Linked DNA regions of Thalassoroseus pseudoceratinae. The protein of the gene in region 2 interacts with the protein of the main gene of each other region in a pairwise test. Links are inferred from orthologs where the notes say so. Each region holds a gene or a part of one and is shown on either strand. Other genes may lie near its edges.

Region 1 (15,855 bases), on a different replicon or contig from region 2:
GGCCCAAAGTGCCAGAGATTCACCAACGGCATCACCGTGACATCGAAAGCACCACCACTCTGCTCACTGATCGTGTTGGCTTGCTCGACGACCTCAGCGGTCGCCGCCGAGACGGGAAACCAATCGGTCTTCTCATACCGATTAAATCGTGACAGTTCCGACTCCGGGTCCCAGGTGGACATCGCCAGATTGACGACCTCTAGGCGATCATCAATGGACTGTTGAAGCGTCTCACTGACCACATCGGCGGTTGGCACCAATCGCACGTTGTACGTGGTGCCCATTGTCTCACCGGAGAGCGAAACAAGTTCCTCTGCCGCAACCGAACCGCGGACTCCGAAAGATTCCACAAGCAATAGCATCATCCCGAAGCAGACCAAATGGCATCGTAGTCGGGAATTAGCGAGCATCGGACTATCCACCAAAATCGTCGAACGCAATGTTCTCAGGTTGCACGCCAAGATCGTCCAACATTTTGAGAACGGCCTGCAACATCAATGGCGGTCCACAGATGTAGTACTCGATATCTTCCGGAGCCGGATGGTCCTTTAGATACTCTTCCAACAAGACCTGGTGAATGAACCCCTTGTATCCTGTCCAATTGTCTTCTGGTAACGGATCGGAAAGAGCGATGTTCAATTTGAAGTTCGGAAACTCTTTCTCGATGGCTTCGAACTCATCGACGTAGAACAACTCGCGACTACTCCGCCCACCGTACCAGTAGGATACCTTGCGGTCTGTCTTGAGGTTCTTGAACAATTCGAAGATGTGGCTTCGCAGCGGAGCCATACCGGCACCACCACCAATGTAGACCATTTCGGCATCGGTCTCTTTGATGAAGAACTCACCATAAGGACCGCTAATCGTACATTTGTCGCCCGGCTTCAGGTTGAAAATATACGATGACACCTTCCCCGGCGGGGTTCCTTCCGGTGCCCGTGGTGGCGGAGTCGCAATCCGGACATTCAGCATGATAATGCCTTTTTCGCCCGGATAGTTGGCCATCGAATAGGCTCGAAAAACTGGCTCCGTCACCTTCGACTTCAAACTCCAGAGGTTGTACTTGTCCCAGTCCTCACGGAACCGATCTGCAACCTCGAAATTCGAGTATTCAACTTCGTGCGGTGGCACTTCGATCTGAATAAAACCACCGGATTTGAAATTCACGGCTTCGTCAGCCGGAAGTTCGAGCACAAGTTCTTTGATGAAGGTCGCGACGTTATTGTTGGAGCGAACGGTGCACTCCCACTTCTTCGTCTCGAGGGCTTCTTCGGGAACCTCGATCTTCATGTCCTGCTTAACAGCCACCTGACAGGACAATCGATAACCTTCCCGAGCCTGCTTGTTGTTGATGTGGTTGCGTTCGGTCGGCAGGATGTCACCGCCACCTTCGAACACACGCACCATACATTGAGCACAGGTTCCACCACCCCCGCAAGCGGAGGAAACGAAGATTTCGTTGTCAGCAAGTGCACCGAGAAGCTTTCCGCCGGCCGGTGTCTCCAACGTTTTCTGTTCGTTGACGAGAATCTCAACATTGCCGGAGGCAACCAGCTGCGACTTCGCAAACTCGATCAATGCGACGAGTACGAGGACGACGCCGGTGAACATTCCCACGCCCAGAAGAATCTGCATAAATGGCGACATGGAATCGTTTCTATCTCTACCTAAAGTCGGGAGTGAAAAATCAGCGGAAGAACAAATCGGAGTCAGTGGGAGTCGGGGTCAATTAGATTCCGGAGAATGCCATAAACGCCATCGCCATCAGACCGACTGTGATAAACGTAATGCCCAAACCACGCAGTCCGGGTGGCACATCGGAGTACTTCATCTTCTCACGGATGCCAGCCAACAAAACAATGGCCAAGGCCCAGCCAACACCGCTACCAAGACCAAACGTCACGCTTTCCAGAAATCCGTAATCCCGTTGTTCCATGAAAAGCGTACCACCCAAGATGGCACAGTTCACAGTAATCAACGGCAGGAAGATTCCCAGAGTGTTGTAGAGCGCTGGAAAGAAGCGGTCCAGCGTCATTTCCAGAATCTGCACCATCGCGGCAATCACCCCGATGTAGCAAATCAAACTGAGAAATGTGAGATCGACACCTTCGGTGATCGCACTATCTTTCAGCAGATAGTTCAAAATCAAATTGTTGGTCGGTACCGTGATTGTTTGAATCACAATCACAGCAGCCCCCAACCCGAGGGCTGTTTTTACGTTCTTCGACACCGCCAGGAATGTGCACATCCCAAGGAAGTACATCAGTGCCAGATTCTCTGGAAACACTGAGCGTGTAAACAACGCCAGATGATGTCCCAGAAATTCCCAAGTTGAAGTCATTGCTGTCTGACCCTTGTCAGTAATTTTCGCGGATCAATGCGGAAGCCACGTTGCATCCGAAATGCTAGCTGGCGTCGACTTGTTTTGGATCGATCGTGCGGATGATCCAAATCACCAAACCGATGATGAAGAACGCACTCGGTGGAAGTAAAAACAAACCGTTCGGAACATAGCCATAACCGCTCGCCGAATCGGCTTGTAACGGCAGAATCTGTGCCCCAAACAATTTGCCGCTCCCAATCGACTCGCGACAAAATGCAACGAGAATCAGAATCGCGCTGTATCCAAGTCCGTTTCCGACCCCGTCGAGGAAACTCATTTTGGGATCGTTCTTCATTGCGAAGCCTTCGGCTCGTCCCATCACAATACAGTTTGTGATGATCAAACCGACGAACACGGACAACTTCTGACTGATCGTGAACGCATACGCTTTCAACACTTGGTCAACCAAGATCACAAGCGAGGCGATCACCGTCATCTGCACGATAATCCGGATACTGCTCGGAATGCTTTGGCGGATCGAAGAAATCACCGCACTTGAGCATGCCGTCACGACCGTCACCGCGAGACACATAATAATCGTCGGCAGCAATTGTGTGGTCACAGCCAGTGCCGAGCAGATACCAAGGATCTGCAGCGCGATCGGATTGTTATGGATGACCGGATCGAGCAGAACGTCTTTCGGTTTTGCTTCCGCCATAGAATCAACTCCAGTTCCAAACAGGAACCACTTATTGTTTCATCTGTTGCTTGAGATATGGTCCGAACCCATTTTCGCCGAACCAATAGGACATCATATTCGCGACGCCATTTGAGGTAATCGTCGCACCGGCAAGAGCATCTACTTCATAGTCACTATTGGGTTGCTTGACCACATCCAACTCGACATTGCCGTCGCTGTCATAGATATGCTTGCCCTGCCAAAGTGCTTTCCAAGAAGGATTGTCGACCTCGCCACCAAGACCAGGCGTCTCGGCCTGCTCGTAGTAAGTTAGACCGGCCACTTCCAGAGTCGACGGGTCATCGGAGAGGGTCGTCAAGTCGACACTGATGAACCCTCTCAAGATCGACCAAAGGCCATACCCGCGAATCGGCAACACCAATCGTGATTGCTTGCCTTCATCGTTTTTGACGAAGTAAACCTGTGAATAATTCTCACGAGTCTTGATGTTCGCGATGTCTTCTTCGCCAGGAATCTCGTAGCTCAACTTGGAATTAGTCGTCGCACGACGCTGATCATACTCCGAGACATTCTCAACCATGATGGTTTCGGAGTATTGCTCGGATGGAACAACTTCACCCGTATCGAGGTCGATCAACTTGACTTCGACTTTCTCTTCGAACAGCTTCGGCACTTCCGAGACGGAATTGACCTCAGGGTCGAAGGCACCGGCGGCAACCAAGATATTCTTTTGTTGCTCGCGTAGCTTGTTGAATTTTTGTTGGTCACGTAGGCCAATCGCGGCGGCCGAAACGAGTAGCGAACACCCGAGACACAGCAGCAAGGCCACTTTGAACGTATTGACGAACGAATCACGCGGCATTGCGAGCCAACCTCCGCTTGATGTTAGCTTGAAGGACGAAGTAATCGATCAGTGGTGCAAACACATTGCCCAATAAGATGGCTAACATGACACCTTCGGGAAACGCGGGATTGATCACGCGAATAAGGATCGTCACCGCACCAATCAGTATTCCATACCACCACTTCCCGGTTTCGGTCATCGAAGCGGAAACCGGATCAGTCGCCATAAAGACAGCACCGAAGGCAAATCCACCAATGACCAGATGCCACCAGGGGGGAAGTACAAACATCAGGTTGCTATCGCTACCGGCAATCCAAAAGACAGTCGACAACCCAACCGCACCGATCACCGTTCCCGCCATGATCTTCCACGACCCGACTCCAGTGACGATCAGGAACGCGGCCCCCAACAAGCAACATAGAGCTGACGTCTCACCCATCGAACCTTGGATAGTCCCGAGAAACGCCTGCCACCATGAGACCGAAAGGGCTCCCATGCCGTCCGCAGCGGGAGCAGTCCCCAAGATGGTCAACGAAGTCGCACCACTGAAGCTGTCAACGGCTGGTGCGGTCCAGATTCGTTCGCCAGAGATGTAAGCGGGGTAGGCAAAGTACAGAAATGCTCGTGCGGTCAACGCGGGGTTCAGGAAGTTTCGTCCCGTCCCACCGAAGATTTCTTTGCCAATGACGACACCGAAGCTGATCCCCAGTGCGACCTGCCAAAGCGGAATCGTTGGCGGCAACGTCAACGGGAACAACATCCCGGTGACGAGGAAGCCTTCATTGACTTCATGCCCACGAACGATCGCAAACAGAACTTCCCATGCACCCCCGACAGCCATGCACACGATGTAGACTGGGAGGAAGTACAAGGCCCCATAGATCAAACACGACACAAAACTCCCGGGCTCAAACGACAGCCCCAAGCTCTGCATGACCGCAGTTTGCCAATCCGGCCATGTATTCCGGTCCTGGGTATATTTGATTTGGTCCAGCGAGACCGCGTTCACACTTTCACCGGACAGCACGGAATCAAGCTGCTTTTCCAAGCTGCTTTTCAATTCCTCAGTGTCGGCTTGCGTTTCGTCATCGTCACTCCGGAGAGCGGCAACCGTATCGACCAACTGGTCCTCGATCGGACGACCGATCGAAGCTTGCATGACCACACCGACTTCCGCCGACGTCAGGACATTGCGATTCAGCAACACTTCCGCAACTTGGCGGTTGCGAATCACGGTGTTCGCTTGGAACCCGGTATTCCACATTGCCATGAAAATACACGGAATCAACGCGATGACGACGAGAACCATATACCGCTTAAGGTCGATCCCGTCGCGGACATGCGCAGCGGTTTTCGTGACCGTCCCCGGTGTGTACAAGAACGTGTCGAGCGCCTCGTACAGCGGATAGAGCTTCTCGAATTTGCCACCTTTGTCAAAGCTGGGATGCAGCTTATCCAGAAGGTTTCGCAAAGGCTTCATGTGTTCGACATCTCACTGAGAAAGAAACAGAAAATCATTCGCCACACAGCACTTGCACCGTAACGCGACCGAAAACCGATCGCATCAACCCTCTTTCTCGATGGTGGTCAAGTTATCGCGAAGAGCAGGGCCGTACTCATACTTACCAGGACACACGAAGGTGCAAAGCCCCAAATCTTCTTCGTCCAACTCCAAGCACCCCAGTGCCTGAGCCTGCTCGGTATCACCGATAACCAAGGACCGAAGCAAGTAGACCGGCACAATATCCAATGGCATCACTCGATCGTAAGACGCGATTGGCACCATTGCCCGGGGGCTTCCACCTTGAGAAGTCGTCAGAGCGTAGCGATTCCCACGTCCGACGAAACCAGACGCAAACGCACGAGTGGTTGAAACCGTCTGGAACCCCGGTTTTTGCCAACCGAACAACTCCCGTTCGCGACCCTCGCTCAACGCACAAACCTGAAGATGATACCGCCCCAGGAACTCATGCGGCGAAGCATACTCGCGACCGGCCAAAACCGAACCGGACACAACACGAACATCGCCGGACTTTAGTTGCCCAGCCGTCAAATCCTCCAAAGAGGCCCCTAAGACGGTCCGAACCAACCGAGGCCGCTCAACCATTGGACCAGCCAGGGAAACCACACGCTCGGTAAATAGCCGACCGGTCGTAAACAGCTTCCCGATGGCAATCACGTCTTGGTAATTTAGATGCCAAACGGTTTTCGCCAAACTCACCGGATCAAGAAAATGGATATGCGTACCAGGCAGACCCGCGGGGTGCGGACCAGCAAAATCAACAGTCTCGACGGACGGTGACGACACCGCCGGCAATTCCGAATCCGGCTCCTTGCACAGGTACACCTTGCCATCGGTCAGATGGCGAATGACCTTCAAGCCGTACGAGAAGTCGAGCTCGTGTTCCTTGATCACCACTTCCGGGCGAACGGCCAGCGGATTCGTGTCGATCGCGGTCACAAAAATTGAATGCGGTACAGAATTTAAAGCGGGAACCTTACTGAACGGCCGCGTCCGAAACGCGGTCCAAAGCCCACTCTTGACCAAATTCTCACGAACAGCGTCGCGACTCAACCCATCCAAATCAGTGTCGTAGTAAGAAGCGAACTCGACCTCGTCGTCGCCTCCGACTTCAAGCACGAAGCTCTCGAATTTACGCTTCGCCCCACGCTGAATGGCTTTCACCGTGCCTGCCACAGGAGCGGTAAAGAGCACGCCGGGAGTCTTCTTGTCCTCGAAGAGCGACTGCCCTTTCTTGACCGACTCACCCTCTTGCACCAAAATTGTCGGTCGCATTCCGATGTAATCATCGCCCAACAAACCCACTGTGGTCACAGGTGGTCCGTCCTCGACGGTTTGAGCCGGTTCACCGGCCAGCGGAATATCGAAACCTTTGCGGATTTTGATCATCGTTGATGGTGATCCCTTGGCATCTGCCATTGAATCGAAAAGGTTGGATGGTCAATGTTCTCGGCCGACTCCCAGAGTCAACCGGCTAAAAACTTCTAACCACTTGGATGATGCCTGGCAAGTTCATTGTGGAACTGCCAGAACCAGTGACAGCCAGCGGCTGCAAGGCGAGCACTTCAAAGCATGACTCGAAGCCAAAGGCCATTTTTGAGCTGGAAACCAGGCTCAGAAATAAAGGGCAGAGTCGTTCGACCACGGTATCTTACACATGCTCTCGGTTTTTTGAAGGCTTGGGCCCCCGAGATTCCGGAGTTTCGCAACCGGATTTTTCCCCAGCCATGCGACGAGAAAGTCGATTCTCATTTGCGAGAGAAAATTCCGAAGCGGAATTCCGAACTGTTCTAGTAATGAAGAGCTACCCTCTCACTTCTTTCGTGTACGCACCATGTGAGTCGCTTGTCCAAAAGCACTTTCCGCCGATTCCATCAAAGTTTCCGAGAGCGTGGGGTGAGCGTGAATCGATTCCGCGAGATCGCGGGCAACGGCGGCGGTCTCAACTGCGAGAACACCCTCGGCAATCATTTCACCCGCACCGGCACCGACAATGCCCACTCCCAAAATCCGCTCCGTCGATGGTTCGATCAGCAATTTCGTCAGCCCGTCGGTTCGAGCAATCGCTTGAGCCCGCCCGGATGCGGCCCAAGGGAAACGGACCACATTCACTTCGATACCACGATCCTTGGCTTCGGTTTCCGTCAAACCGCACCAAGCCAATTCCGGATCGGTAAACACGACCGCGGGAATGGCGATGTTGTCGAACTCAGCGGGTTTCCCATGCAATGTTTCCACGGCCACTTTGGCTTCACGCGTCGCTTTGTGGGCCAACATCGGCTCACCAGCGACATCTCCAATGGCCAAGATATTCGGGTCGGTGGTTTGCTGACGAGAATCGACTTTCACGAAACCTTTGTCGTCCAGCTCCACCCGAGTGTTTTCCAACCCCACGCCACGACTATTCGGACGACGTCCAATAGAGATCAATACGCGGTCGAACGTCTGCGGGCTCTCCACACCATCGCCCTCAAGCTCCGCAACAATCCCCTCGTCGGATGCCGAAAGCTTCGCCACCTTGGTGTTGAGGTGAATCGCGTGGAACTGTTTTTCCAGCCGTTTTTGCAGGGGACGGACCAAGTCACGATCGGCACCCGGCAGCAATCCGCTGAGCATCTCAACCACGGTAACTTCCGAGCCCAACGCCGCGTAGACCGAACCCATCTCCAACCCGATGTACCCACCACCCACGACCAGCAGTCGTTTGGGAATATCCGGCAGATTGAGGGCTCCCGAGGAATCCATCACTCGATCGTCACCGATGTCAAAAATCGGTGGCATAGCCGGTTTCGATCCCGTAGCGACAATCGCCTTGCGGAACGACATCGTCTCGCGACTGCCGTCCTCTTTCTCCACTTCCAACGAGTTCGAACTCAGCAGCGTCGCCCGCCCCCGAATGGACTTCACATTGCGAGCGTTGGCGAGTTGTTGGACACCACCAGTCAACTGCCCGACGACGGACTCTTTGAACCCGCGGAGTTTGTCGAGGTCAATCTTTGGATCGGCGAACGTAACACCATGTTCGCTGGCATCGCGGGCTTCTTGGATGAGCTTCGCCACATGCAGCAGGGCTTTCGAGGGAATACAACCGCGGTGCAAACACACACCGCCAGGCTTGATATCCTCGTCGATCATCACGACCTGCATGCCGTGGTCGGCGGCTTCGAAGGCAGCAGGATATCCACCTGGCCCACCACCAATGACCACCAACTCCACCGCATCGGAATCCGCAGGCTCGGAACTCGATGATGCTTCGACAGGTGCTGATTCCTGTTCAGCCGATTCTTCCTTCGCTGATTCCTGTTTCGTCGTGGAACCTGACGGCGAAGACTCGCTCTTCCCTTCAGACGAGGCCTCACTGGTTTCGACCGTCAACACGGTCCCGCCAACCTTCACCGTGTCACCAGGCGACACGTGGATCTTGACGACTTTACCGCCGAACGGGCAGGGGACCTCCATCGCAGCTTTATCGGTCTCGATCTCGATCACATTTTGACCGGCTTCGATCACGTCGCCTTCGGAAACCAGAACTTCGGCGACATCGACTGAGTCGACGCCTTCCGAGACAGCGGGAAGTGTAAATTCTTGAGCCATAGGATTCTGGATTTGCCGTTAGTCCGTGATCGTCGAAGTGGAATAATCGAGACAATGTTCTGACGCGAACGTTAACACTGCACCATCAGCGCCATAAAGTCGGTCAACGAGTGCGAGAGCTTCACCATGAAGCGAGCGGCGTCGGCTCCGTTGATCACCCGGTGATCATAGGACAGCGAAAGCGGCAGCCGCATCCGCTCCACGACTTGCCCATCTCGCATTTCGAGACGTTTTTGTCCGCGGGAAAGCCCAAGAATCGCAACTTCCGGGTAATTCACGATCGGCGTGAAACTCGTCCCACCGATCCCACCCAAATTGGTAATCGTGAACGTACCGCCTTGCATATCCTCGAGACCGAGCTTCCGATCGCGTGCGCGTCCGGCGATGTCGGTCAGTTCCTCGGCGATCTCTTGAATCGTCTTTTGGTCACAATCCCGAATGACTGGCACAACGAGCCCATTGGGAGTGTCGACTGCACAACCGAGGTGGTAGTAGTCTTTGAGAATCAGCTCGTTCGAAGTGGGATCGAGACTGCAATTGAAGTTCGGATAAGCCTTCAGAGCCGCAACGCAGGCCTTCATCACGATGGCGGTCATCGTGATTTTGGGACCTTTTTTGCCGGGACCAGCCATGTAAGCCTTCCGAGCGGCTTCCATGTCGGTGATGTCCGGTTCGTCATGCTGCGTGACGTGCGGGATTGTTTGCCAAGCGTAGCTCAGATGAGCCGCTGACATCTTGGCGATCTTGTTCATCGCCTGCCGACGAACTGGACCAAACTTTTCGAAGTTTGGCAACTCGGCCAAGCCACCGCTCATCGGGGCCATTGATTCGGCAGGTTGTCGAACGCCAGTCGAGATGGCATTCCCGCCTTCACGAACAAACGCCTTGACGTCATCCTTCGTGATCCGTCCACCCGCGCCACTGCCTTTGACCTGGACCAGATCGACATTCAGCTCCCGAGCCAACCGTCTTGTTGACGGAGCAGCGGGCGGCGGAACGGAACCGTCTCCATTGCCGCGAGCCAAAGCCGTCTCACTCACCGTCGCAACCGCCGGACTTGGCTCCGTCCCCTCTTGGGTTGCCAACTTCGTGGAAGACGGCTGAGAAGCCTTCGGGGCAGACTCCGTCTTCTTCGGCGGTTCTGGTGACTGAGATTCTTCTTTAGGTGTCTTGTCCTCCGGCGCATCGTTTGACGATGCTGCCGCGTCGCTAGACTCTTCAATCGTCAGCAACACCGCCCCGACCGAAACATTGTCTCCCGCTGAGACATGCACTTTCGTCACGCGGCCGCCGATCTTCACCGGGACTTCCATCGCGGCTTTGTCGGTTTCTACCTCAACGACATTCTGGTCCGGAGCCACTGTATCCCCTTCGGAGACCAGGACTTCAGCGATATCGACAGCCTCGACACCTTCGGAGATTTCCGGTAATTTGAATTCTGTCGGCATTGATGATTTCTTGAAAAAGTCAACCAAAAGACCCAAACCGCCAACGAGCCACGCAAGCCCGAGCACAAGCCGTCAGCAAGGCCCAGGCCATCTGCCCGACAGTCAACTATGCAAACGCGGGATCAACCTGATCCGGATCGATTTCCAATTCTTTGATCACTTCGGGCAGTCGCGCCTTGTCGAAGTTGCATTGACGCGAGAGCGCCTCGCAGGTCGAGTAAGCCACGAACTCCCCATCGACCTCGAAGTGTCGCCGAAGTTTCGGACGCGAATCGCTTCGGCCGTACCCATCCGTCCCGAGCGTCGTGTAAGTCCCCGGAATCCACTCACGGATCTGATCTTGAACGAGCCGAACATTGTCACTCGAGGCAATGAATGGCCCCTCCTGATCGGCGAACAATTCTTCCAAGTAGCTTTTCCGCGGCTCTTCGCCAGGGTGCATTCGATTCCAACGAGAGGCTGCACGGGCATCACGGGCCAACTCACTGTAGCTGGTCACGCTCCACACATCACATCCGATGCCGTACTTCTCAGCAAGAATCTCTTGCCCACGCAAGACTTCCCGAAGGATCGTCCCGCTTCCGAACAACTGCGGACGCAACTCCTTATTGTTCTGACCTTCAGTACTCTTCAGCTTGTAAATCCCCTTGAGAATGCCTTCCTCAACGCCTTCCGGCATCGGAGGTTGAACGTAATTCTCGTTGTACACACTGAGATAGTAGAAGATTTCTTCGCCATCCGCATACATCCGCTTGAGACCATCACGAATGATGACCGCCAATTCGTAGGCGTATGCCGGATCGTAGGCAACCAGGTTCGGCACGGTTGTCGCGACGAGATGGCTGTGACCATCTTCGTGCTGCAAACCTTCACCGTTCAGCGTTGTCCGCCCGGATGTCCCACCGACGAGAAACCCTTTGACGCGGCTATCACCGGCCAACCAAACCAAATCGCCCACACGCTGGAAACCGAACATCGAGTAATAGATGTAGAACGGAATCATGTGCGTGCCGAGATTGGAATACGCAGTCCCGGCGGCAATGAAGGACGAAATCGCCCCAGCTTCGTTAATACCCTCTTCGAGCACCTGCCCGTTCTTGGCTTCTTTGTAGTACATCAACGTTCCCGCATCGACCGGCTCGTAGAGCTGACCTTTGCTGGAGTAGATGCCGAACATACTGAAGAACGATTCCATCCCGAAGGTACGGGCCTCGTCGGGAATGATCGGCACGACCCGATCACCGACCTTCTTGTCCTTGGCGAGCGTCGCAACGATTGCACCGAAGGCTCCCGTTGTGGACGTCTCAGCATCACCAGTACCTTCCAACTGCTTCTTCCACTTTGACAGAGGTGGAATTTCGAGCTTCTCACCGGTCGCATCCCGCTTGGGCACGAATCCGCCAAGCTTTTCTCGATGCTTCATCAAGTACTGAATTTCCGGGCTATCTTCCGCCGGCCGATAGAACGGAGCCTTGACGACTTCCTCATCCGAGAGCGGAATCGAGAACCGACTCCGAAAGGCGAGCAACTCTTGCTCATTCACCTTCTTCGTGTTGTGAGCAACGTTTCGCCCCTCACCAGCTTCCCCAAGACCGTAACCCTTGATGGTCTTGGCCAAAATCACGGTAGGTGCACCAGAGTGATTCACAGCCGACCGATACGCCGCAAACACCTTTTCGGGATCATGCCCGCCGCGACGCATCTTCTGAAGCTGATCATCCGAGAGATGAGCCACGAGCTTCTTCAACTCAGGTGTATTGAAGAAGTGATTGCGGATGTACTCACCGGACTCCACGCTGTATTTCTGGAACTGCCCGTCGACCACCTCGCCCATCCGCTTGATCAGGTGGCCTTCGTGGTCCGCAGCGATGAGCTCATCCCAATCTTGCCCCCAGACAACCTTAATGCAATTCCAACCCGCACCACGGAAGGCAGCCTCGAGCTCCTGAATGATCTTCCCATTCCCGCGAACCGGGCCGTCCAACCGCTGCAAGTTACAGTTGATCACGAAGATCAAATTGTCGAGTTGCTCACGTGAGGCGAGGGTGATCGCCCCCAACGTTTCCGGCTCATCACATTCGCCGTCACCCAGAAACGCCCAGACATGGCTCTTCGAGGTATCCAACAGACCACGATGTTCCATGTACCGCAGGAACCGAGCGTGATAGATCGCGGTGATCGGACCGAGTCCCATCGACACCGTCGGGAACTGCCAAAACTCCGGCATCAACCACGGGTGCGGATAGCTCGAAAGCCCCTGACCACGCGGAATCTCTCGACGGAAATTCTCGAGATGACTTTCGTCCAATCGGCCTTCCAAGAACGCACGGGCATACATCCCAGGAGCGGCATGCCCCTGAAAGTAAACCATATCACCCGTGTGATCTTCCGTCCGCGCGTGGAAGAAGTGGTTGTAACCCACTTCGTACAATGTCGCGGACGAAGCGAACGTCGAGATGTGCCCACCGATGCCGTCGCCGCGTTTGTTGCCGCGAACGACCATGGCCATCGCGTTCCAACGCACCAAGCTCTTGATACGCCGTTCGATTTCCAAGTCACCTGGATAATGAGTTTCTTTATCCAAGGAGATGGTATTGATGTAGGGTGTGTTGGCGGTGAACGGCATTGTCACGCCGCGGCGGTAGGCCCGCTCCTGCAACGTCACCAACAATTCCTGCAACGCTTGTGAACCATAGCGGTGCAGAATGTCATCCAGGGATTCAAACCATTCATTCAGTTCTTCGGAATGAATGCTGGTAATGGAGGACGCGGTGTCTTCGCTCATGTTCGAATGATTCCCAATCCGTCGTCGTCAGTGAGTGTCATATCGGAGGAGGCGCGAGCCGAGCGCAAGAATGGCAGAAGCCGGCGCAGGTTGCAACCCTCATCAGGCAGACGAAGTATAGCGTGGTCGTCCCGCCTCGTGCAAAGCACGGGATGAGTTTTTCTGTTTCGACACTTCGACCCGTTGGACTCAAACGATTTCGGCCAATGCAGCCAGCAACCGTTCGATTTCTTCGCCCGTGTTATAGTGGAGAATTCCGATGCGAAGCGTCCCGTGCGGCTCCAATCCCAACGCCTCTGTTACCGGCAACGCATAATGATTGCCCGGCCAGCAGAACAAACCACGTTCGGCCAACTGAGTCGCCATCTCGTGCGGAGTCAACGACTCATGCGTGATTGAAACCGTCGGCACCCGTTCACTCATTCGTGACAGATCTGTGATCCCCCAAATACGAACTCGTGGAAGATCACCTAACCCTGCCAACAACTTCGTACACAATTCTTGCTCGGACAGCGAAATCTGCTGCATCGCCTCCGCCAAGATCTCACGCCGCGAACCACTCACAGACAACACATTTTGCCCGAGCCACTCGAGATACCGAACCGCTTCCGCGGCCCCCGCAATCCCTTCGTGCGATTGCGTACCCGTCATCCAGCGACCGGGGAGTGAATTTGGAGCAGGGCGGAGTTTATACGGTTGAAGCTCCTCGAGACGATTCCGCTTCCCGTACAACACCCCCACATGCGGACCGAAAAACTTGTACGCCGAGACCGCGAGAAAATCGCAATCGAGTGCCGTCACGTCAATCAGTCCATGTGGGGCATAATGAACGGCATCGACGAACACCTCCGCATCAACGGCGTGGGCATCCCGAACCATTGCCGGCAGCGGATTGATCGTGCCGACCGCGTTCGATGCGTACCCCACGGCCACCAACCGCGTTTTCGCCGAGAGTTTTTGACGGAAGTCTTCCAGATCAAGCGTGCAATCTTCAGGACGAACTCGGATCGCCTTCACTTTCGCCCCAGCATCACGAGCCGCCAAGACCCAAGGAGTCACATTGGCATCGTGATCTAACTGAGTGACCAAAACCTCATCGCCCGCCTGCCAAGTTCGCGACAACGCACGACTCAAATGCATCGTCAACGTTGTCATGTTCGCCCCAAAAGCGATCGTGCCCGGATCGGTCGCACCGAGAAAGGCAGCGAGAACCTTGTGAGCGTCATCCAGCAGTGCATCACTCTCACGGCTAGTCGCAAAAGGCGCCCCACGATTGGCATTTCGCTCTAGCAAATAGCTGGAAACGGCATCGGCAACACGCTGCGGCACCTGCGAACCAGCAGGACCATCGAAGTGCGCGACTAACTGACCATTCACCTCGCGCGTCAACGCGGGGAACTGCTGCCGAACTTCCGCCAAAGACGCTAACCCCATCGTGCCCTCTCAAGTGCCAACCAATAAAAGAAGCCGCTGAAAAACCCAGCGGCTTGGCAAATCGCTAATTGTCCACAACCCGAATCACTCCGCGGCCGATGAAGTCTCGGTGGATGGCTGCGATTCTGGCTTGGACTCCTCTTCAGACTTCTCGACGATCTCCAACCCCGGCACATCGATACCGGTGATCTTCACCATCGTGTACTTCTGACGGTGTCCGTTGTGCTTTCGGGAGTTTTTGCGGCGACGGAAATGCTGAATCTCCAGCTTTTCACCCTTTTGCTCCGGTGCGGAGATTTCCGCCGTCACCGTTGCACCGCTAAGCACTGGCGCACCAATCTGGCTGGCACCGCCACCATTGGCAAGCAGGACCTGGTCGAACGTGAGCGTTCCGCCTTCTTCGGCGTCCGCACGGTAGTCCAATGACAACAGGTCGCCCGGTTTCACTTTGTACTGACGGCCACCGTCAGCGAAGATCGCAAACATGATCACTCCTGAGTTGAGCCGCATCACACGATACGGCCTCGGTTATCGGTTGAAACGCACCATCATGCAGTGCAGCATATCGGCGGCATGCGGAACCGGGCGGGTTCCCACGAGCCTGCCGACAAAAAGGTCACTTATTATTCGTAATCGTACAGCGAATGACGCTGCGTACTCACTCGGCAACAACAGTCACCGAACGTAACAGATCGGCGAACGATGTTGTAGGTCAACCCGAGCGAGATCAAATCTCCATGGGAATCGATGAGTGTAGTCGCCTACACACCAACTTTCGAGCCTCCCGTGGGAACATTTTTGACGACATTCCCAATTTCATCCGCGCATTTGACGATCAAGTGCTCTGGTCCGACGTCATTTCGCGCGATGATATTGATGGCCGCGTCCGTCCGATCTTCAAGATCGGTGATCTCTTTCCGCTTGCGGTTATTGAGATAATTGGCCACCCGTTCATGCATCTCGACGGTCAACGTCCGCACATCGGCGTGATGGGCACTGGTCATGAGGGTCCGCATCACATCGATGGCCATACTCTCGGCCGTTTTCACCTGACCGGAACCGCTGCAGCACGGACAATCTTCGTAGATACTCCGACGAATCGACGGCCGAATCCGCTGCCGAGTCATCTCGACCAACCCGAACGGACTGATCCGAAGAACCTTGGTTCGAGCTCGGTCACGTTCCACGGAATCCCGAAGACGTTT
Region 2 (15,908 bases):
TTTTGTAGCTGCTGAAGCCCGAGAAGCAGTAGCTTTGATTCAAGTTTCCGATGGCTTCGCCGACGTCGTTGAGTTCGCCGACCACTGCGTGTTGCACTTCGCTGAGTCCGACGACCAAACCGATGACCAAAATCGTGGCGATCAGAATGAGTTCAGCGGAGACAATGAAACCAGCTTCGTCGTTCCAGAGAGCGTTGAGTGTGTTTGTCATGGTGGTGTCCTTCGCAATTGTGCTGTGAAAAGAGACTTTGCAGTGAGTTAAGTTCGTTGTCAGGTGGCCTTCGCAACTGCTCGCCTGATGGAAGTTCTTTAAAGCATGCGGTGTGCCAAAACTCGAAAACATCGCCGCGTTTTTCGTGGCAATTCACTCGCTGCGTTCGTCTCGGATACTCAGGAAACTGCGTTTTCTCCAGGCAAAAACGGGATTTATCCAATTTGCGGAAAACGTTCAATGTGGTTAACGATTCGCCAAAACACCGACACGAAACGTTTCAGCCACGCCAACTCGACGTTGCCAAAGCACCACGCGTGTTGCGACGATTCACCGAAGCGTTGCGATGTCGCCACACGAACGGCGGCGAACGATCAATTCGGGAAGTCGGCATGTTTTGCGAGTTGTCGAAATTGTTCGCCACGGTCGGCGAAGTCGCGGAACCAGTCGTAACTAGCACACCCCGGCGAGAGCAGCACGACATCGCCGACCAAAGATTCCTCGCAGGCAAACGACACCGCTTCGGCCAACGACGAGCACACACGCATCGGCAGCGATCTCGATGTGCGATCCAGCAAAGTCTGGAGCTGTGTTGCCGTCCGGCCGATTAACGCGACTGCCTTCGCACGCTTGGCAGCGACTTCGGCCAACTGGGTGAGATCGATACCTTTGTCCGATCCGCCCAGAATCAACACGATCGGATCATCGAACGACTGAATCGCTGCGATCGCTGACTCGGGAGTGGTCGCCAGGGAGTCGTTGAAGAACCGGCGTCCCTGACTTTCGACCACAAACTCCAACCGATGCGGCAACCCTGGGAACTTTTCCAGTCCGCGACGAATGGCAGCGTCTGTAACCCCGTCGACGCACCGCATGGCCGTAATCGCTGCCAACGCATTCGCGCGATTGTGCTGACCGGGCAATCGGAGTGCTTCCAGCAACGGTTCGTCAGAAATTTCAGGAGAGAAACCAATACGCCGTCCGTGCACCGGCCAATTCCTGACATCGGCATCGTCGTCATTCAGCACCGCCCGATCGTCGGCGGATTGCCAACGCAGAATCGTTTGCTTTGCCTCCCGGTAGTCGGTCAGGTGTTCGTGCCAATCGAGATGGTTCGGACTGAAATTCGTGACCACCGCGATCTCCGGCGAAACTTGCAGCCGGTCCAAATCGTGAAGTTGAAAACTGCTGAGTTCCAGAACCGTCCAGTCATTCGCCCCAATCGCATCGACTTCCGAAAGCAAACTCTGTCCGATGTTGCCACCAAGTCGCACTGTGTGATCGGTCTCGGAAAGAATCGCGTGAATGATCGCCGCCGTCGTGGACTTGCCATTGCTACCGGTGACGCCGATGACTCGACCGCGATGGTGTGACCAAAACAGATTCATCTCGCTCGTCAACACCGCCCCGGAGTCTTCAGCCGCAAGCAACAACGGATGATCCCGCCGCACCGCCGGATTGACGACAACGAAATCCGCCCGCGTGAAATCGGATTCGTCGTGCTCGCCGAGTCGCCAACGTTTGATCGGCACATCTGAAAGCCGCTGAATCGATTCGGCCAGTTCCGCTTCCGACCGCAAATCGGTGACGGTGACTTTCGCACCACGCTCACTCAAAAACCGCACCGCTGCCACGCCGCCGTCAAAGCGTCCCAACCCCATCACCGTGACTCGTCGATTCCGAAACTCCATCGCGAAATCATCGGCTCACTGGGCAATCGTTGCAACTCTGTTCCGTCACGGTTACGCTGGCAATGCAAAAGCGAAACCCGATGCGTTTGCGTTTTTTGTATGGTGCATGCAGCGAAGCGTAGCGCACCACGTAGTTCCCACATCGCCGATAGGTGCGTCGCGACGCACCCTACAAGATCCATTTAAACACCAAAGAGTAACAACAATGTTAGCGGCTGATCCGGTTTATCTGGGGTTGGAGTGGGCGGATTGGATTGTGTTGGCCGCTTACTTTCTGCTGATTCTTGCGGTAGGCTTGTGGTCGATCCGCAAGGTCAAGGACATGGCCGACTTCTTCATGGGCGGTCGGCGGTTCGGGCCGGTGTTCATGATGTTCTTCGCCTTCGGCTCGGGCACCAGCAGCGACCAAGCCGTCGGCGTGATCGCGGGCACCTGGCGAGCCGGATTGGCTGGCATTTGGTGGCAATTCCTGTGGTTGTGGGCCACGCCGTTCTACTGGATTATCGCCCCGGTCATGCGGCGTATGCGAGCCCTGACCACCGCCGACTACTTCGAACACCGCTTCGGCAGCAGCACGGCGTTGCTGTACTCGATCTACGGCATCATCATGTCGATCGTGTTCATCGCCAGTTACGTTTACGCGGCGGGCAAGATGGTAACGGCCCTCACCGGCGGGGAACTCGACCGCTTCTCACAACAAACCGATTGGCAAGTTCCCGAAATCAAGTGGGACAGCGAAAAAGGCTGGTTCGGTCGCGGCGTGTTGTTCCACATGAGCGACCCGAACGAACTCATCACCGAACTCGATGCCAAGCAAGTCCCATCACGGTTGACGAATCAACTCAGTGGATTCAAGAAACTTTCCGACGACCTCCGTGTGCGAGTCGACAAGGACGGCGAGCAATGGACGCTCTACGACGATACACGCGACGTCAACTATCCGCTGCGGTTCGTTGCGGCTCCGATGGTTGATGACCAGACCGAAGAAGACGATGGCGAAGCAAGAGCCGAAGCGTATCTGCAAGTTCGCGGGTCGGGTTGGCGGATCGTCGAAGGGTACGAGTTCGCGATTTTGATCATGACGTTTCTGTTCGTGCTCTACGGCATGGCGGGTGGACTCGGGGCGGCGATCATCACCGACTTCATCCAAGGCCTCCTGACGATTACGTTCTCGTTCCTGTTATTGCCGTTCGTATTCCAAAAGATCGGTGGGTTCGGGGCTTTGCACTCGGAGGGTGAAATCCGACCGGGCATGTTCGACTTGATCGCGAGTCCCGAAGTAGCGGAAACCCTGGGGAAAGAACCGATCACAATTTTCTATGTGATTATGCTTTCGATCACGGCGTTGACTGGAATCGTCGTGCAACCGCACATCATGGGCGTCTGTGGAGCAGGGAAAACCGAGTTCGAAGGCCGTTTCGGATTCACCTTCGGTAACTTCCTGAAACGGATTTGCACAGTCGCTTGGACACTGACGGGATTGGCATGTGTCGTGTGGTATCTGGGTTCGAACAGCCCGCTGCCACACGCCGACAAACCTGCCAATGATGCCGCGGAATTTGCGGAGCTTTCCCCAGAGGAGCAGACGAGAGTTCTTCACGATCGCCAACTCCACGCCGATCTCACGTTGGCCGCGTCTCCGGAACTGCAAGATCAACCCGAAGCTCGTCGTAAAGAGATTCAAGACATCGAAGCCGAGTTCGCTGACGGTTTGTTCGGACGAGCGGCGTATGAAGTGCTGCCCACGATTGCACCTGGTCTGGTCGGGTTGTTGCTCGCTTCACTATTGGCGGCGGTGATGAGTTCCGGCGACGCGCAAATGGTGGTTTCGAGCGGCTTGTTTACCGAGAACATTTATCGTCGGTATATGGCGAAGAATCGATCCGAAAAACATTACCTGTGGGTCGGACGTTTGGCGGGTTTGATCATCGTCAGCACGGCACTGGTGTTGCAAGCATCGTTCCGAGACATCATTAACGCCCTGCAAATCGTGATCAAAACGCCGGCGGCGATCGGGCTGAGTTTGTGGATCGGCATCATGTGGCGTGGATGGACGGCGGCCGCAGTGTGGGTGTCGACGTTGGTCTCCGCGTCAGCGTGGGCACTCGTGGCCTTCCAACCGAATTTGGTACACGATTGGGGGCTGCCGGATGCGATGTTCCGCTTCAACGCTGTCGGCCAACCCACCGCGATGACGGACGCCTGGCAGATGGTGTTCTATCTCTCGGCGGGGGTGCTGGCGGGACTCATCACAAGTTTCCTCACTCGGCGACCGCCGCAAGAGAAACTCGATCACTTTTTCCGTCTACTGCACACACCGGTCAAACCGAACGAAGAAGTTCCCGGGCCGTGTCAGTTGCCGGAAGACCCACTGCCACCCAACGAAAAACTCCTCAACATCGGCGATATCGAACTTCCCAAGCCAACATTGATTGGCTTGGGCGGATTCATCATCGCTTGGATACTCGCTGGTTTGCTGGTGTGGACCACATCACTGCTGGCCCGGGTGTTGTGATACTTCACATTTCAGACGAAACGCAGCGTGCCATGGCTCTGTGAGCCATGGCACACTAAATCGATGTCTTTTAGAAGTGAATCGCTCGTCCGTCGACGGCTAATGCCGCTTCTTTGAGGGCTTCGGCGAGGGTCGGGTGAGCGTGGCAGGCGCGGGCGAGGTCTTCGCTGCTGGCTCCGAATTCCATCGCAACAGCGGCTTCCGCGATCAGGTCACCGGCTCGGGCTCCGATGATGTGCACGCCGAGAATGCGGTCGGTCTTGGCGTCGGCGAGGACTTTGATTTTGCCGTCAGTTTCGTCAATTGATCGTGCCCGACCGTTGGCGATGAACGGGAACGAACCCTTGCGATATTCGACCCCGGCTTCTTTCAATTGCTCCTCGGTTTTGCCAACAGAGGCGATTTCTGGATGCGTGTAAACCACGCCGGGGATGGTATCGTAGTTGATGTGACCATAACCGGTCGCGAGATATTCCACGCAAGCAATCCCTTCCTCTTCGGCTTTGTGGGCGAGCATCGGGCCTTGGATCACATCGCCGATGGCGTAGATACTCTCCACGGACGTCCGAAAATGATCGCCCACTGCAATTCGGCCACGGTCGTCGAGTTCCACGCCGATGTCTTCCAATCCCAAATCTTTTGTATTCGGTCGACGACCAACAGCGACCAGCACGCGATCACAGGTGATTGGGTCGGCTCCGTCAATTTCAACGGTGCACTTTTCGCCGTCGTATTTCGCGCCGGTGACTTTCGTGCCGAGGTGAAATTCCAGTCCTTGTTTTTTGAAGAGCTTCTTTGCTTCGCTGGCAATTTCGGAATCCATACCGGGCAGAATCCGATCGAGATACTCCAAGACCGTGACTTTCGCACCGAGTCTTCGCCAGACGGCCCCGAGTTCCAAGCCGATGTAACCGGCTCCAATGACGATGAGATGTTCCGGCACCTCGGGGTATTTGAGGGCTTCGGTGCTGCTGCCGATGCGGTCGCCATCGAACTCAATGCCGGGCAAAGTCGCAGGCACACTGCCGGTGGCAATGAGAATCTTTTTTCCTTCGAGAACTTCAGTTCCGTCCTGGCTTTCGACGGTCACTTGGTTCGGTCCCGTGAGACGGGCATGACCTTGAAACCGAGTGATCTTGTTTTTCTTAAACAGCGATTTTACACCGCCCGTCAAGGTTTGAACGACTTTGTCTTTTCGCTTCATCAACTTGGCGAGATCCAATGAGACCTCGCCGCAGTCAATGCCGTGCTCGTTCAGACCACCGACGGCTTCGGCGTAGATTTCGCTGGATTCGAGAAGCGCCTTGCTTGGGATGCAGCCGACCCGCAAACAGGTTCCGCCCAACGCCGGTTCTTTCTCGATACAGGCGACATTCATCCCGAGTTGAGCGGCCCGAATCGCCGCCACGTAACCACCCGGACCAGCTCCAATTACAATCAGATCATGTTGTGACATCGTCAGTCGTTCGCTTACGGTTTGGATTTCAAAGGTCGTTCGGCTGCAAATCCCAGATGGTTCAACGACATGCAGAATGAATCAAAGAGCGCTTCTCGAAAGGTCGGTTTTCAAACTTCCAACAGCATGCGGGCCGGTTCTTCGATAGTGTCCTTGATGCGTTTCAGGAATGTCACGGCTTCGCGACCATCGACTATTCGGTGATCGTAAGTCAAAGCGAGGTACATCATCGGACGAATCACGACTTGGCCATCCACCGCGACGGGGCGTTGTTCGATGCGGTGCATTCCGAGCACACCACTTTGCGGTGGGTTGATAATGGGTGTCGAGAGCAGGGAACCGTAGACCCCACCATTGCTGATGGTGAACGTGCCGCCTTGCAGTTCCTTGAGTTCGATTTTGTTCGACTTGGCCCGTTCGGCGAAGTTGTTGATGGATTGCTCGATGTCGGCGAAGCTCATGCGTTCGGCATTGCGGAGGACCGGCACAACGAGCCCTTTGCCGCCCCCGATCGCCACACCGATATCACAGTAATTATGATAGATGATCTGATCGCCTTCGATCTGGGCGTTCAGTTGTGGGATTGCGTTGAGTGCATCGACGGCGGCTTTCACGAAGAAGGACATGAAGCCGAGTTTCATGCCGTACTTCTTTTGGAAGGTGTCTTTGTACTCGTTCCGCATTTTCATGACCTTCGACATATCCACGTCGTTGAAGGTCGTGAGCAGGGCGGCGGTGCGTTGAGATTCGACCAACCGTTCCGCGATGCTGCGACGCATCGGCGTCATTCGAACGGTTTCCTTCTGGCGGGACGGGTCAAACGGCTCGTTCGGGCTGGTCATCGAATGCGTGGGGGTCGGTGGCGTGGACCGCTTCGGTTCGCTGAGGTACCGCTGCACGTCTTCTTTCAGGATTCGTCCCCCTGGGCCCGTCGCTTGAACACTGCTCGCGGAGACCTGGTTTTCCGCCAGAAGTCGTTGGGCAGCGGGCATCACGCGAGGTTCGCCGTTGCCGCTGTCTTGCGAGGCTTCCGAATCGCTGGATGTCGGTTGATCGGCCGTTTTCGCCGGTTCGGGGGACGAGTCTGGTTTGGGTTGGTCGTCGCTGGGAGCTTCGGCGTTCTCGTTGATGGTGGCGATCACTTCGCCCACATTCGCGGAGTCACCGGGTTGCTTGAGAATGCTTTCGATCACCCCCGCCGATGGAGACGGGACTTCGAAGGTGGCTTTATCGCTTTCAAGTTCAACGAGATTTTCGTCGACTTTGACGGCTTGCCCTTCGGACTTCAACCACTCGCCGATGAAGACTTCGGTAATCGATTCACCCACGGGCGGGACTTTGACTTCCACAGACATCGTTTCGTATTCCAGCAGAATGATTGGGAGATAAAATATTTGAGCCTACAGTCATGTCACAACAATTTCACAAGTGTGAAAACCGTGTTCACATCACTGAGGTGGAATTACTGGGAGTCGGACTCTCCGAACGCTTCGCGAATCAGTTTGGCTTGTTCCCAGCGGTGAGCGGCGTTGGAACCGGTTGCCGGGCTGGCTGAAGACGGCCGCGTGACCCCATGGAACGGGAAGCGACCGAACAACGAGTCACCCAACTCGAACCGCAAGTGTCGCCAAGCCCCCATGTTCTCCGGTTCGTCTTGAACCCAGTAAACCGGTGTTCCTTCGGGGTAGTCGGCGAGGGCCGCTTGCAATTCGTCGTTGGAAAGTGGGTAGTATTGCTCCAGCCGTACAATTGCGACATCGCGGCGATCTTCTTTTTCACGAACATCGGCCAATTCGAAGTACAGCTTTCCTGAGCAGAGCAAAATTCGTTGAATTTTATCTGGTGTGTCGCAAGCCTCGTGCACGTCCGGCAGGACACGTTTGAATTTCCCGGTCGTCAACTCTTCGAGATCCGAAACGGCTCCCTTGTGCCGTAGCAGACTTTTCGGAGTCATGACGATCAGCGGTTTCCGCCACTTTCGCACCACTTGACGACGCAGTAAGTGAAACATTTGGGCCGGCGTGGACGGTTCGACCACTTGAATATTATCTTCGGCACACATCGTCAGGAATCGTTCCAAACGGGCGCTTGAGTGCTCTGGGCCTTGGCCTTCAAACCCGTGAGGAAGCAACAGCACCAAACCGCTGAGCCGACGCCATTTGTCTTCGGCGCTCACGATGAACTGGTCGATGATGACTTGTCCGGCATTGACGAAGTCGCCGAACTGGGCTTCCCAAATGACCAGACCATCCGGGCAGTCGAGACTGTAACCGTATTCGAAACCAAGGACGCCCGCTTCGCTGAGTGGGCTATTGACGATCTCCACCGGTGCCTGATTCGGGTCCAGATGGGCCAACGGCATGAACGTTTCACCGTTCTTTGCGTCGTGGAGTACGGCGTGGCGGTGGCTGAACGTTCCCCGTTCGCAGTCTTGACCGGTCATGCGGATGCGGACACCGTCGGTCGCCAACGATGCGAACGCCAAGATCTCTCCGGCGGCCCAATCGAGGACTTGCTCGCCCTCGGCCATTTTCCGCCGGACTTTCATTGCTCGAGCAATCTTCGAGTTCGGATGGAATCCGTCCGGCAATTCCGTGAGTTTTAGCAACAAATTTTTCAGTGTTTCGGCGGGAACACCGGTGTCAGGATCGTCGACGTCGGCTTCAAGATCGCCAACATAGCCTTTCCAGACTCCGCCGCCGGTGTCGTAGCGATGGGAGTAGTCGTCGCTACGGGCGACTTCCAATTCTTGCGTCAAGAATTCACGACGCTGTTCGACGATTTGTTCCGCTTCTTCCAGCGTGACGCCTTTGAGCTTGAGCAAATGGTCCCGGTAACTTTCGCGTACGGGACCCCGCTGGCTGATTTGCTGATACATCTGCGGTTGCGTGTACGCCGGTTCGTCACCTTCGTTGTGACCGAGACGGCGGAAGCACCACATGTCGATCACGACGTCCCGCTGGAATTGCCGCCGGAAGTCCATCGCCACGCTAAGTGCCTGAGCAACGGCTTCCGGATCTTCCCCGTTGACATGCAAAATCGGACTGTAAAGCATTTTCGCCACGCTGGTGGCGTAACGCGTCGAACGACCTTGCTCCGGACCGGTGGTAAATCCGATTTGGTTGTTGACGACGATGTGAACCGTTCCGCCCACGTGGTACGCCGGCAATTCGGAGAGGTTCAGCGTTTCCTGCACGACGCCTTCACCGGCGAAGGCCGCATCACCGTGAATGAGCAGCACCATGCCGCGACGGCGATCGTTGTCCTCGGCTCGGTCTTGCTTGGCTCGCATCCGTCCCAACGCCACCGGATTGACGAATTCCAAGTGGCTGGGGTTGAAGCAAAGCGAGAGGTGAACCTTCCGCCCGGATTGGGTTTCCCAGTCGTTACTGTAACCCAAGTGGTATTTGACATCCCCGCGACCGACGTTCATCTGCGGGTCTTTGTCTTCGAACTCTCGAAAGATTTTTCGAGGATTCTTGCCCATGATGTTGGCAAGAACATTGAGTCGTCCACGGTGGGCCATTCCGAGGACAATTTCTTTGATGCCTTGACCGCCGGCTTTCTCGATTGCCAAGTCGAGCAGCGGAATCAAACTTTCCGCACCTTCGAGCGAAAAGCTTTTCGCTCCCATAAATTTCTTTTGGATGAACTCTTCGAAGACCACCGCGTCGGTCAGCTTCGTGAGAATCCGAATCTGCGTTTCCCGGCTGAGCGACATCCGGTTCTCGTTGGCTTCCATTCGCTGTTGGAGCCAACCACGGGCTTCGAGGTCGTCGATGTGCATGTATTGCACGCCGATCGACCGGCAGTAGGTGTTGCGTAGCCGGTTCGTCAATCCGCGGAGCGTTTGCACTTCCGGCCCTTGCACACCGGATGTGGAGAACTCGCGGTCCATGTCTTCTTCTTGGAAGCCGAACCACTCGGGCGAAAGTTCCGGGACCTCTGGGAGCGGTCGGCCGAGCGGATCGACCTTCGCGATGATGTGCCCACGGACTCGGTAGTTCCGCACCAATTGGTTGACGCGGTCTTGCAAACGCTCGCCGAGTTGCAAAGGCGAACTGCGATCAAGAGCCGCCAACGGTCGCAGACCACCCGGATCGGAAATGTCTTCCGCCGACCCTGGCGGGTTGAAGATCGATCTCGGCGAGAACGTCGGCCCCAGCTTCGCCGTCGAATCGGAAGCCGTCGTCGCTGCGGTTCCATTCACCGCGAAATTCCAGGATCCGAAGTAATTTCGCCAAGACTCGGAAACCGATTGCGGGTCGGCGAGGAAATCTTGATACTTCTGCTCGACGAAAACCAAGCTTTGACTGTTCAGAGGTAATTCGTCGACGGGCGGGTCGGTTGGGGCATGCATAAGAAATCGGCGCGGCGTGGATAGGTGACTGGTTGAGCGATTTCAGTCAAGTTTTGGGGTGAGACCCGAATCAAATAAATCTCGAAAAAACAGGCCGTGTTCCGAAAGCCAAGTCATTCGCACTTCAACCAATTCGGGTAGACTGGTCGGCAAGGAGTGTCAACGATTTGGCTTTGCTCATCCATTCGGAACAGATATCGACCGCGTTTGCATCCTAACGCTGGATTGTATCGTCTTGCCGCTTCGCTTTGCAGTCGCCAATCGAAGGTTTTCTATGTAATTCTTGAAGTCAATTTCGGGGGTAGACGTGATTGCACGAGTGTGCGATATTGATAACCGACATCGAAGAAGGCTCTTCGACCAAAGACACCCCAAAAAATTGCCCGCCCCTCCCAAATTGCGGGCCAGAGCTTGTGGAACATTCATGCGGAATTGACGGATCGGGAATCTTCCACGAGCAAGCCGACGAATACGCAGGCATCGCTCGGGACGCCGTCAATTCGGGATGGGTGGTCCACTGGGAATGGAGTCCCAAATGCGATTCGTCAAGATGCACGGTGCGGGAAACGATTACGTCTATTTGGACGGTTTCGAACACGCTCTCCCCGAGAACCTCCCAGACACCGCCCGAAAGATTTCTAATCGAAACACGGGGATTGGCAGTGATGGCTTGATTGTCGTCGAACCGACTTGGCAAGCCGACGCCCAAATGCGAATTTGGAACGCCGACGGCAGCGTCGCGGAAATGTGTGGGAACGGTCTGCGTTGCGTCGCCAAACTCCTGTACGAAACGGGACACGTTCGCAACGAAGAAATTCACATTGCCACCGATGCCGGCATCCGAGTGGCCTGGCCGGAAGTTCAGAACGGTCGGGTGGAACGGGTGCGGGTTTCGATCGGTGAGCCACAGTTGACGGCCGATCACCTTCCGAATGCCGAGGAATTGGAGACTCTCCAAACCGATTCGCGATTGCACGTTATCTCTGCCGTTTCGATGGGCAATCCGCATTGCGTTGTTTTCACCGACGAACTTTCGGACGAACTCGTTCAGGAACTCGGACCGCAGATTGAGCAACACCGTTTGTTCCCTCAGCGGACGAACGTGGAATTCGTGCGGGTGTTGTCGTCGACGGAAGTGCAGGTCCGTGTGTGGGAACGGGGCGTTGGTGAGACCCAGGCGTGCGGCACGGGAGCGTGTGCTGTTGCGGTCGCCGGGGCTTTGAGTGGTCAAACCGATCGCCAAGTTCGCTGTTTTCTTCCCGGCGGAGTGTTGGATATCGATTGGACGGACGACGGTGACGTGCATCTCACGGGACCGGCCGCGGAGATTTTCCGGGGTGACTGGTCGGAATCGACGCCCACCATTCGCATTGCCAACGCTGCTTGATCAATCGCAGGGCCGAATTAGTCAGACACCCGCACCACGCGGTGGAAGTTCAACATCACTTCACGATCGATCACGCGTCGCAAACCCTCGACGAGGCATTGCGGTTCGTGATCGGTCTCGCCTTGGCGTTTGATTTGTTCTAGCGGTGTGCCCGGGAATACCGTGAACGTGCTTTGGTGAATGATCTGGTTCCCCGCATCGAGTTCTGGCACGATGAAGTGAACAGTCGCTCCATACGTGAGCATGTTGTGCGAGAACGCATCTTCATACGGGCGAAAACCGGGGAACGGTGGCAGTAACCCGTGATGCAGATTGATGATGCGTCCGCCTGCGAATCGCCAACACGTTCCCGGCGGTAACACACGCATGTAGCGGGCAAGGATGACGTAATCCACGTCGTACTCGTCGAAAAGTGCCACCATTCGGTCATTGTCTGGCTCGCCCCGGTGGTTGCCGATGTCGTGCCAGTCCACATCGAATTGCTCCGCCAATCCCCGACACGCGGGCCGATTCCCGATCATCACGGCGGGTGTGGCTTTCAACAGTCCATCGCGGATGGCCCGTAAAATCGCGAGCGGCGGTTCACTTCGGTAGGTTGTGCAGATGGCAAGTCGCGGCGGACCTTTTCGTTCCTCACGAGACCAAGTGCGGATCGAAAGTCCCGTTTCCTGCCCGATTTGCTTCATCCGCTTCCGCAATTCGGCAACCGATTCACCACTTTCCGGCCATTCGATCCGCAGCAGCATCGCGAATAGTTTTTCCACGCCGTGATCGTACATTTGGATTTCGTGGATGTTCGCCCCGGCCCCGGTCACGTGATGCACCAATGGGTCCGCCAACCCTCGGTTATCCGGCCCCACCGCCGTCAAAATGACTTCCATGATCATCGTTCCTGGTTATTCGTGTCCACCGCGTGCGGCAAACCGCTGTCGATCGTCGGAAATCGCAGTTCCAAACCGAACTTCTCTCGTAATAATCGGTTGTTACATCGTTTCCCCAATGATGTTTCTTTGCCCTCGGAGTTGAAAACTGGCGAAGACGCACCGACGAGTTCCGCGAGTTTGGTGTAATATTCTCGACGTTGTATCGGACGGTCATCACAGACGAGGACTGTGCCCGATTCTGACGCAAGCTCCGATTTCAAAATCGCTTGCACCAAATCATCGACGTGAATGAGGTTCAGCCAACCGTCCGGATTCGCGGGGATCGGGTCTTGGTTTCGTAAACTTGCGACCCGTCGCAGTAGGCGATCCGGTCCGTAAATGCCCGCGGACCGCAGCACGACACCGATTCGGCTGTCTTGATGTTTCCGCCAAAACCCTCGCCAAAAATCCGTTTCCGCTTCGACATACGCTCGGCCGGATTCGGTGGTGGCGGCGGTCGGTGTGTCTTCGTCGACTTCGCTGCCATCGTCGACGCCATACACGCTTGTGCTGGAAACGAAGATCATCCGTGTCGGCAGATGGGCGGCGTACTTCAGAAAGTTATTTAAGCCTTCGACATACGTCACCCGTGGCGGGTACCCGGCGGAGCGATCGTGGCTGACGGCATATAATAACGTATCGATTGGTGGAATTGCGGTCAGCGTTTCCGGTTGGGTGACATCGGCAATGATGGGCTCAACTCCGAGCGATCGCAGCAGTTCCGCGTTCGACTCCGACCGCGTGACGGCGAACACTTCGTCGCCTTGCTCCAGCCACTCTTTCGCCACACGTCGACCAACATAACCGCAGCCGACAATCAGTTTTCTCATAGTCAATCTTGTCCCGTTGCTGACTTCAATTCTTGGATCATGGTTTTCGCGTCTGGATTCTCCGGATCGTTCGCCAGCACGTCATTCACCATTTTTCGTGCATCGCCGATGCGGTTGGCTAATTGGTAGGCTTTCGCAAGAGCGAGCCGATTGGCGTCTGACGGATCGAGTTCCATCAAAACCTCGTACTCGCGGATGGCGTTGGTGGCTTCTTTTTGATGCAAATACGACTTCCCCAAGATTTCGTGAGTGTCGACATCCATCACATCGATATAGAGTGCCGACATGCCGTATCGAATGGCGTTTTCGTAGTCCTTGTCCTCGAAAGCCATTCGTGCAAGTTTCTGCCGGACGGACGCGCTGTCTGTGTCGTGTCGTGCGAGTTCTTCCAACGCGGTCCGCAGGTTTGGGCGGTCGTCCATTCGCAAGTACGCGGCGGCTTGTCCTTTGAGCCAGGTCAGATCGTAGGGAAATTTCTTGCGACCAAGTTCGTACAACTCGGCGGCCTCCGCGTTTTTCTTGAGAGCAAACTTGAGTTTCGCCAACAGTTCCAACACGTCGGGATGCGGTTGGTCCCGATCCAAAACGGCCTCCAAGTGAGACACCGCAGCGTCGAAGTCCCGCGACCGCACGGCCAGCTTCGCGAGCACCAACCCGGCTTGCGGTAATTGAGCATTCTTCGCCAAAGCTGCTTCGGCCAATTCTTCGGCCTCGTTGAGCTTGCGGATATCAACCAGAGCCGCCGCGTACGCCGCCATCTTCGCGGGGTCTTCGGGATCGGCTTGGTAGTCCTTTTCGATCTCCGCCAAAGTTTTCGCTTCCTCTTGCGGACGACTGCCTTGAATGTCTCGCACAATGTCATCGAGATATTTGCGGTAGCCCGCTTCGAATTCCTCAAGCGTTATCTCAAAAACCTCGGGAATGGCTTTCTCGGTCGGCAGATTTCGGCGGTAAGCATCAAGGAGTTTGGGGATGGTGTCCGCTCCGAATTGCTTGGTCATGTATTCCGCGTAGAGTTTGCTCTGACAATACGCGAACTGCCAATCAGCGGGCGATTCCGGGCGGATGAAACCGTCGTTGAGATTCTTGAGCGTTCGAATGTCACCCTGCGGAACCCGTTCGGCGAGCAACCGATTCCACTCTTCCGGACGGGGAATGTTTTCGCTCGTGACGGCAAGAGCCTCAGTGAACCAATGCGGAATGTTGAACTGCGTCTGTTGGAGCGTGATGATGTGCACATACTCGTGCTTCAACACCCGAGCCCAATCGAACGACTTCTCACCGGCGGTCGGCGATGTCAAAGCGACGATCATGCCGGTGGATGCGCCAACCGTTTGAATCCAAGGCAGACCAATCATCCGGGCACTGAACCACTGATGCCCCGAAAGCCCTTTGGAGTTGTGGAAGATCTCAAAAATCGTTCGGCTGGGCGGCTCGAAATCGAATTGCTTCGTGAGTTCTGGATAGATGCTTTCCAAATACTCCGCCATGTACCGCCCGAGGATTTTGTCCGCTTGCGAGTCGACACGGATTACGAAATGTTCGGTGGAAATCGTTTCGTAGTCATCGAGAAGTTTGAGCACTTTCCGCATGTTGCTGACACGGACGTGGAACGGATCGGCTTGGAAGGCGTCGTCGAGGATGTCACGAGCCGCCTCGTTCTTTCCGGTCCGCATCGCCAGCAAACCGAGATTTGTTTTCGCATCGGCCAACTCGGGCATCGACACCATCGCCTGACGGAAGAATGTTTCCGCTAAATCGAATTTGCGGCGACCTTCCATTGTCTCGCCAACGACATTCAAGAACGGTCCCGGATGCGGATTTCGTGCGGCTAACTCCTGAACCAATTTTGTGAAGCGATCCGGCTTCGCAATTTCCACTTGATCAATCGCATCTAAATGTGTCAGCAACTCGGTCAGTTGATCTTCAGCAGGCGGGCCGTCGTGAATGAGGTACAACGCCGCCAATCGGGCCAGCGTGCGTTGATCATGCGGATTGATTTCCAAAGCTTGGTCGATGGCTTTCTTGGCCGCATCCAGATCGCCCGCTTGGAGTTGGTAATCCGCCTGAAGTTGCAAGGCACGGGGGTGTTTCGGGTTGATGGCGAGGGCTTGGGCGAGCAGTTCGGACAGTTTCTCCATCTGATGCTTCTGAAACGCCGCCCCGGCTTGCGAAGCCAGCACGTCGGCAGCCCGCGGGTTGATCGCCAATGCCGCTTGGAACTCCGGCATTGCTTGAGTGCGGTTGTACTTCTCGAGCAGCACATCCCCAGAGAGGTGAACCGACTGCCAATAATTCGGATCGTCCTTCAACGCATCCGGGCAAAGCGTGTTGATGATGAACCGAAAAATCTGCGAGGAACTTTTCCAGCGGGCGTACTGCAAACTTCCCTTCGCGACGAGCAGCAAATCCTCGGCGTCTTCGGGTTGGGCTCGGTTGTAGTACCGCACGAACCACACGTACCCGTCCAACGCCTCTTTGATACGACCGGTTTCGGCGAGCGTGTCTGCGAGCACCAATCGAGCCCGCAAATGA

Evidence for each region.
Region 1: the proteins of odhB (region 2) and lpdA interact in binary tests that used the Escherichia coli proteins (3 or more experiments, as listed by UniProt). The link is inferred for Thalassoroseus pseudoceratinae from one-to-one orthologs.

Annotation. Positions count from the first base shown.
Region 1 is NZ_JAALXT010000001.1:1,388,381-1,404,235, forward strand. What follows is about bases 6,593-9,487. They hold lpdA (dihydrolipoyl dehydrogenase), read right to left. Parts: upstream 8,984-9,487; coding sequence 7,202-8,983; downstream 6,593-7,201. Other genes in these bases: G6R38_RS05210 (Na(+)-translocating NADH-quinone reductase subunit A), read right to left, coding at 6,593-6,778; G6R38_RS05220 (2-oxo acid dehydrogenase subunit E2), read right to left, coding at 9,055-9,487. In the rest of the region: G6R38_RS05180 (FAD:protein FMN transferase), read right to left, coding at 1-410; nqrF (NADH:ubiquinone reductase (Na(+)-transporting) subunit F), read right to left, coding at 415-1,635; nqrE (NADH:ubiquinone reductase (Na(+)-transporting) subunit E), read right to left, coding at 1,730-2,341; G6R38_RS05195 (NADH:ubiquinone reductase (Na(+)-transporting) subunit D), read right to left, coding at 2,406-3,041; G6R38_RS05200 (Na(+)-translocating NADH-quinone reductase subunit C), read right to left, coding at 3,073-3,885; G6R38_RS05205 (NADH:ubiquinone reductase (Na(+)-transporting) subunit B), read right to left, coding at 3,875-5,347; more of G6R38_RS05210, read right to left, coding at 5,432-6,592; more of G6R38_RS05220, read right to left, coding at 9,488-10,431; aceE (pyruvate dehydrogenase (acetyl-transferring), homodimeric type), read right to left, coding at 10,538-13,216; G6R38_RS05230 (cysteine desulfurase-like protein), read right to left, coding at 13,406-14,650; rplU (50S ribosomal protein L21), read right to left, coding at 14,735-15,136; G6R38_RS05240 (Rne/Rng family ribonuclease), read right to left, coding at 15,412-15,855. UniProt on the Escherichia coli protein: Lipoamide dehydrogenase is a component of the glycine cleavage system as well as of the alpha-ketoacid dehydrogenase complexes.
Region 2 is NZ_JAALXT010000006.1:120,353-136,260, reverse strand. Bases 5,107-8,054 are described here. They hold odhB (2-oxoglutarate dehydrogenase complex dihydrolipoyllysine-residue succinyltransferase), read right to left. Parts: upstream 7,229-8,054; coding sequence 5,984-7,228; downstream 5,107-5,983. Other genes in these bases: G6R38_RS21090 (2-oxoglutarate dehydrogenase E1 component), read right to left, coding at 7,336-8,054; lpdA (dihydrolipoyl dehydrogenase), read right to left, coding at 5,107-5,873. In the rest of the region: G6R38_RS21115 (hypothetical protein), read right to left, coding at 1-211; murD (UDP-N-acetylmuramoyl-L-alanine--D-glutamate ligase), read right to left, coding at 586-1,902; G6R38_RS21105 (sodium:solute symporter family protein), read left to right, coding at 2,108-4,417; more of lpdA, read right to left, coding at 4,488-5,106; more of G6R38_RS21090, read right to left, coding at 8,055-10,233; dapF (diaminopimelate epimerase), read left to right, coding at 10,769-11,620; G6R38_RS21080 (formyltetrahydrofolate deformylase), read right to left, coding at 11,638-12,501; G6R38_RS21075 (SDR family oxidoreductase), read right to left, coding at 12,504-13,373; G6R38_RS21070 (tetratricopeptide repeat protein), read right to left, coding at 13,376-15,908. UniProt on the Escherichia coli protein: E2 component of the 2-oxoglutarate dehydrogenase (OGDH) complex which catalyzes the second step in the conversion of 2-oxoglutarate to succinyl-CoA and CO(2).